Methylococcus capsulatus: one gene and its partner. The protein of the gene in region 1 binds, or shares a complex with, the protein of each later gene. Links are inferred from orthologs where the notes say so. Each region holds a gene or a part of one and is shown on either strand. Other genes may lie near its edges. The genes, in order: dapF and N4J17_RS16280.

Region 1 (3,266 bases):
CGTCAAGGCCAACTCCAATATTGCCGTCCTGAATCTCCTGGCGCGGCTGGGGTCGGGCTTCGACATTGTCTCGGCGGGCGAGCTGGAGCGGGTGCTGGCGGCGGGTGGCGATCCTTCCAGGGTGGTTTTCTCCGGTGTCGGCAAGCGTGAGGACGAGTTGGCGCGTGCCTTGGATACCGGTATCCGCTGCTTCAATGTCGAGGTGGCCGAAGAGCTCGACCGGCTCGACCGGCTGGCCGGCGAGCGCGGCGTCAAGGCGCCGGTGTCTCTGCGAGTGAATCCGGACGTCGATGCCGGCACTCACCCCTACATCTCGACCGGTCTGCGCGAGAACAAGTTCGGCATCGAAGTGGAAGAGGCGCTTGCGCAGTACCGCCGTGCAGCGCGGATGCCCAACCTGGAAGTCGTCGGCATCGACTGCCACATCGGTTCGCAGCTTACCAGTTCCATGCCGTTCATCGACGCGCTGGACCGGGTGCTGGCGCTGGTCGCTCAGTTGCGCAGCGAAGGCATCGCGATCCGTCACCTGGACCTCGGCGGCGGCCTGGGTATCCGTTACCGCGACGAGGATCCGCCGCATCCGACGGAATACGCCGAACATTTGTTCTCCCGGCTCGGTCGCCACGATTTTGAAATCCTGATCGAGCCGGGCCGTGCGGTCGCCGGTAACGCCGGCATCTTGCTGACCCGGGTGGAATATCTCAAAGCCAATCAGACCAAGCGTTTCGCGATCGTCGATGCGGCAATGAACGACCTGCTGCGCCCGGCGCTGTATGGTGCCTGGCAGGAGATCGTCGCGGTCGCGCCACGTAACGATGTGGAATCGTACAGCTACGACATCGTCGGACCGGTCTGCGAAACCGGCGATTTCCTGGGCAAGTCGCGCGAGTTGGCACTGGTCCCAGGCGACCTGCTGGCGGTGCGCTCCGCCGGTGCCTACGGCTTCAGCATGAGTTCGAATTACAACTCCAGGCCACGGCCGGCCGAAATCCTGGTGGATGGCAGCGCCATGCACCTGATCCGGGAGCGGGAGAGCGTGGCTCAACTCTTCGCTGCTGAGCGGCTGCTGCCGTAGGGATGGCCATGCTACGTTTCACCAAAATGCAGGGGCTGGGCAACGACTTCGTCGTGATCGATGCCATTCATCAGACGGTGAATCCGGATCCGGCGGGATTGCGCCGGCTGGCCGACCGGCATTACGGTGTAGGCTGCGACCAGATTCTGCTGGTGGAGCCGCCGATATCGGAGGAGGTGGATTTCCGCTATCGGATTTTCAATGCCGACGGCGGTGAGGTCGCGCAATGCGGCAACGGCGCGCGCTGCTTTGCCCGCTTCGTGCGTGAGAAGGGGCTCATCGACCGCGACGAAATCCGGGTGGAGACCGCAGCCGGCCGCATGGTTCTGTGGATTGAGGCAAGCGGTGAAGTCAAGGTCGAAATGGGGGTGCCGCGCCACGCGCCTGCCGAGGTCCCGCTGCTGGCGGATCAAGAGCGGTCGGCCTACAAGGTGAGCATCGAGGGCGTGGACTGGCTGTTCGGCGCCGTCTCCGTGGGCAACCCCCACGCGGTGATCACGGTAGCCGATGTGGACGAGGCGCCGGTGACGCGAATTGGAGCTGCGCTGGAGCGGCACGGGATCTTTCCCGAACGCGCCAACATCGGTTTCATGCAGGTCCTGGGTCCGCATCATGCACGCCTGCGGGTCTACGAGAGGGGGGCGGGAGAAACCCTCGCCTGCGGCAGTGGCGCTTGCGCCGCTGCGGTGGTGGGCATTGTGCAGGGGACGCTGGAAGATCCCGTACGCGTCGATCTGCCGGGCGGCACCTTGCAGATTGGCTGGCAGGGAAGGGGGGCGCCGGTTTACCTGACCGGTCCGGCGGTCACCGTGTTCGAGGGGAGAATAGAAACATGAACTTCGGTAAGGCCAGGCGCGCGGAGCGCGAGGAACTTTCGGCTTCCCAGGTGGCGGATTACCTGTGGAAGCATCCGGACTTTTTCCACGACCAGCTCGATCTGCTGGAGTCCATGCATGTGCCCCACCCCTGCGGTGAAGCAGTTTCCCTGGTGGCGCGTCAGATCGAGCTGCTGCGCGGGAAGAACAGGAAGCAGCAGGGGCAGTTGAACGACCTGCTCAGGATCGCCCGGGAGAACGACGCCCTGTTCATCCGTTTCCATCGGCTCACGCTGAGTCTGCTGGATGCCGCTTCGGTGGATGACATGCTGGCGGGACTGAAATGGAGCCTGCACGAAGGGTTCCAGGTCGACTTCGTCTCCGTCAGGGTTTTCCGCACCGTCGCCCATCCTGCGGTCGGTGATCTGCACGTGATGCCGGAACCGGCCGTGAGCATACTGCTCGAACCCCTTCTGGCCTCCTGCGAGCCGGTGTGTGGTTCTCCGCCCGAGCCCGTGCTGGAGTTCCTTTTCGGCGCCAATGCCCCCGAGGTGGCATCGTGCGCCCTGGTGCCTCTCTGTCATGCCGGGATCAAGGGGCTCTTGGCGATAGGCAGCCTCGACGCCAGGCGGTTCAGTCCGGAAATGGGCAATCTGTTTCTGGTGCAGATGGGCGAGATCGTCGCCGCCCGCCTCGTTGCGCTGATCGACCGTGAGCGCTGAAAACCCCATGGCGCCGGCCGCCCGCGAGCAGCTCGACGATTATCTGGACCGGCTGGCGCGGCGGGCGTCCAGACACACACATGCAGCCTACCGGCGGGACCTTTGCGCTTTCCAGAAGTACTGTGAGTCGGTGAATGTCGCTGGCTGGGCGGACGTGGACGCCGCCAGGATCAGGGCCTACATCGGCGCCCGGCATCATCAGGGGAAGCTGTCGGCCCGCAGTCTTCAGCGCTGTCTTTCCGCCATTCGCAGTTTTTTCGACGATCTGCTGAAAAAACGGTTGTTGCAAGGCAACCCGGCGCGCGGCGTGCGTCCGCCCAAGAGCAGGCGTCGGCTGCCGCGTCTGCTCGATGTGGATGCGGTCGCCGGGCTGCTCGACGCGCCCGCCGGCGATCGGCTGGAAATCCGTGACCGGGCGATGTGGGAGTTGTTTTATTCCTCTGGCCTGCGCCTGAGCGAACTGGTGGGGCTGGATGTCGGCGACGTCGATTTCGCCGCCGGCAGCGTGTTCGTCCGTAACGGCAAGGGTGGCAAGGCGCGCTACGTGCCAGTCGGTGCCAGGGCACTCGAGGCCATCGGCGCCTGGCTGGAGGTACGTAGCGCTCTGACCGGCGCGGTGCGGCCGGCGCTGTTTGTCAGCCGGCAGGGGCGGCG
Region 2 (3,124 bases), 1.5 Mb from region 1 along the record:
CGGCACCGACGGCCGGATGATCCACCAGATTACGGTGCAGGAGGCCGAGTGTCTGCTGGAACGGGGCGGTTCGCTGGAAACGGGCGTAGCCACCCACTTGGCCGCCGCCCTCAAAGCCTGCCGTTCCGGCGTGGCCCGCGCCCATCTGCTGGACCGCCACATCGACGGCGCCCTGCTGCTGGAACTGTTCACGCGTGACGGTGTCGGTACCCTCGTCAGCGCCAATCCATTCGAGGAATTGCGCCCGGCCCGCATCAACGACGTGGTCGGCATCCTGGATCTGATCCGGCCACTCGAACAGACCGGCGCCTTGGTGAACCGCTCCCGCGAACGCCTGGAAACCGAAATCGGGGACTATGTCGTCATCGAGCGCGATGGACTGATCGTCGGTTGCGCCGCCCTGCATACATTTCCGGCCGAATCTCTGGGCGAATTCGCCTGCCTTGCTCTGCACCCCGATTACCGGGGCGAAAGCCGGGGCGAAAGGCTGCTGGAATTCGTCGAGCAGCGGGCCCGCAAACTCGGTTTGGCGCGGCTTTTCGTGCTGACCACCCAGGCCATGCAGTGGTTCCGCGAACGCGGCTTCGAACCCGCCTCACTCGCCGACCTACCTGCGCAGCGGCGCGCGAGCTACAGCCCAGAGCGCAATTCCCAGGTTTTGATCAAAACGATCAGGCCGTCCGAAATTCCCCGAAAAACCTGAACGTCCATGTCGGATTCAGGAATGCTGCGCATCCTCCAGATCACCGATTCACACATCCTGCCCGACCCGGGAGCCCGGTTTTACGGCATCGACAGCGCGGCCAGCCTGCGCGCCGTCATCGGCCATGCGAACCGCGGCCCCTTCGACCTGGTCCTGCTCACCGGCGACCTGGCGCAGGAACCGGTACCGCAAAGTTACCGGCGGCTCGCCGGGTTTTGTGCCGAACTGCCAGCGCCGTGCCATTGGCTGCCGGGGAATCACGACGAACCCGCACTCGCCCGCCACATCCTGAAATCCACGCCGCTGTTGCACGAACCCGTGATCCGGAAAGGCCACTGGCTGATCGTATGCCTGGACAGCACCGTACCCGGCTCGGCCGGCGGCTCCTTGTCGGAAGGACAGCTCGACCTGCTGCAACGGACCCTGAGCCGCCATCCGTCGCTCCATACCCTCGTCGCCCTCCATCACCATCCCGTTCCCTCCGGGAGCGCCTGGATGGACACCATGATCTTGGACAACGCTGGCGAGTTTTTCGCTGTGCTGGACCGGCACCCCCAAGTCAAGGCCGTCCTGCATGGCCATACGCACCAGGTGGCGGACGTGGAATTTAAGGGAAAGCGAGTGCTCGGCACCCCCTCGACCTGCATCCAGTTCCAGCCCGCCAGCCGGACCTTCGCGCTGGATGCGGAGCAACCCGGCTACCGCTGGCTCGAGCTGGGGCCGGACGGTTCGGTGACTACGGGAATCTGCCGGGTCGCGGTGCCGCCGGCGTCCGACACCGCCTGAGCCCCCGCCGGCCGGTCGGCCTGCAAGGCCCGTTGCAGTTCGCTCAAGGCCTGGCGGTAGACTTCCCGCTTGAAGTAGACGACGTCGCTCAAGGGATGCCAGTAATCGACCCAGCACCAGCGGTCGAACTCGGGACGCTCGGAACAGTCCAATCGAATGTTGGCTTCGGGTCCGGTCAGACGCAGGATGTACCAGATCTGCTTCTGCCCGATGCAAAGCGGATAGGAGCGGCGGCGGATGAAGCGCTCCGGAAGCTGGTAGCGCAACCAACCCTTGGTGCGGGCGATGATTTTGACGTACTGGCGCTCCAGGCCCACTTCTTCATAGAGCTCGCGGAACATCGCGGCATCCGGATCTTCATCGACCTTGATGCCTCCCTGGGGAAACTGCGATGAACGCATGCCCGCCCGGCGCGCCCAGAACACCCGGCCCTCGTCGTTGCTGAGGATGATGCCGACATTCAGGCGATAGCCCTCGGCATCGATCATATCTCCCGCTAATCCGCCCATTGTCTCCAACTGGTATACTGTTTCCGGTCGCAAGTGACATAGCGTCGATTCGCCGGCCGTCGAGCCCACCCTCGACCGACCTCGTGGGGGCCGGCGTGAACGCCTCGATAGCGGACGAAGCAGTACACCGCTGCGAAGTTCCGTCAATGTGTTTGGAATGTAAAGGAAACCCGTGACTCTGGCAATATTCGACCTCGACAACACGTTGCTCGCCGGCGACAGCGATTACCTTTGGGGCCGTTTCCTGGTGGACAGGGGCATCGTCGATCCCGAGGCTTACGAAGTGGCCAACACCCGCTTCTATGAAGCCTACAAGAATGGCACGCTGGATATCGGTGAATTCCTTGCGTTCGCCTTGCGCCCGCTGGCGGAAAACGACCCCCAACAGTTGTTTCGCTGGCGTGAATCGTTCGTGGAAGAAAAAATCCTGCCGATCGTGCAGACTACGGCCCGTGAGCTGGTCGAACGGCACCGCTCCGCCGGCCATACGCTACTGGTCATCACCGCCACCAACCGCTTCGTGACCGAACCCATCGTGCGGCTGTACGGTATCGACAACCTCATCGCCACCGAGCCCGAGTTCCGTGATGGCCGCTATACGGGACGGGTTGAGGGCATTCCGTCCTTCCACGAGGGCAAGGTCCACCGCCTTTCGGCCTGGCTGGCGGATAACGACGGCCACGATCTGGAAGACACCTGGTTCTACAGCGATTCCCACAACGACATTCCCTTACTCTCGCGTGTCGCTCATCCCGTGGCGGTGGACCCCGATCCTGTGCTGCGCCGCACGGCCGAGCAGCGGGGCTGGCCGGTGATCAGCCTGCGGGCGGCCTGACGACCCGTTTAGCCTTTCCGGATGAGGAAGAGGTGCGTCCCGGCCTCTTCGGCATAATCCAAGAGCACATGGCCCGCCTGTTCGAGATAGACTCCGAAATCGAGGACGGATGCGGGATCGGTCGCCCGCACACGCACAGTCTGGCCACTGCCGAGGGTCTGCAGGGCTTTTTTCAGGCGCAGCAGCGGCAGTGGACACATCAGTCCGCTGGTATCCAGCTCCTGGTCGATGACGATCATGTTTTTGACTCCAATGCCAAGACCCGCATTTTAACAAAAGCCATCCCATGGA

What was found.
Region 2: the proteins of dapF (region 1) and N4J17_RS16280 are in contact, whole or in part, in a solved structure (PDB 5YGU), measured with the Escherichia coli proteins. The link is inferred for Methylococcus capsulatus from one-to-one orthologs.

What each region holds. Positions count from the first base shown.
Region 1 is NZ_CP104311.1:1,925,020-1,928,285, forward strand. Bases 46-2,997 are described here. They hold dapF (diaminopimelate epimerase), read left to right. Parts: upstream 46-1,083; coding sequence 1,084-1,911; downstream 1,912-2,997. Other genes in these bases: lysA (diaminopimelate decarboxylase), read left to right, coding at 46-1,075; N4J17_RS09540 (DUF484 family protein), read left to right, coding at 1,908-2,612; xerC (tyrosine recombinase XerC), read left to right, coding at 2,620-2,997. Also shown: more of lysA, read left to right, coding at 1-45; more of xerC, read left to right, coding at 2,998-3,266. UniProt on the Escherichia coli protein: Involved in the succinylase branch of the L-lysine biosynthesis and in the biosynthesis of the pentapeptide incorporated in the peptidoglycan moiety. Catalyzes the stereoinversion of LL-2,6-diaminopimelate (L,L-DAP) to meso-diaminopimelate (meso-DAP).
Region 2 is NZ_CP104311.1:3,375,832-3,378,955, forward strand. Bases 190-2,999 are described here. They hold N4J17_RS16280 (RNA pyrophosphohydrolase), read right to left. Parts: upstream 1,978-2,999; coding sequence 1,402-1,977; downstream 190-1,401. Other genes in these bases: argA (amino-acid N-acetyltransferase), read left to right, coding at 190-703; cpdA (3',5'-cyclic-AMP phosphodiesterase), read left to right, coding at 725-1,489; N4J17_RS16285 (HAD family hydrolase), read left to right, coding at 2,171-2,833; N4J17_RS16290 (sulfurtransferase TusA family protein), read right to left, coding at 2,842-2,999. Outside these bases: more of argA, read left to right, coding at 1-189; more of N4J17_RS16290, read right to left, coding at 3,000-3,072; siroheme synthase CysG, read left to right, coding at 3,120-3,124. UniProt on the Escherichia coli protein: Master regulator of 5'-end-dependent mRNA decay.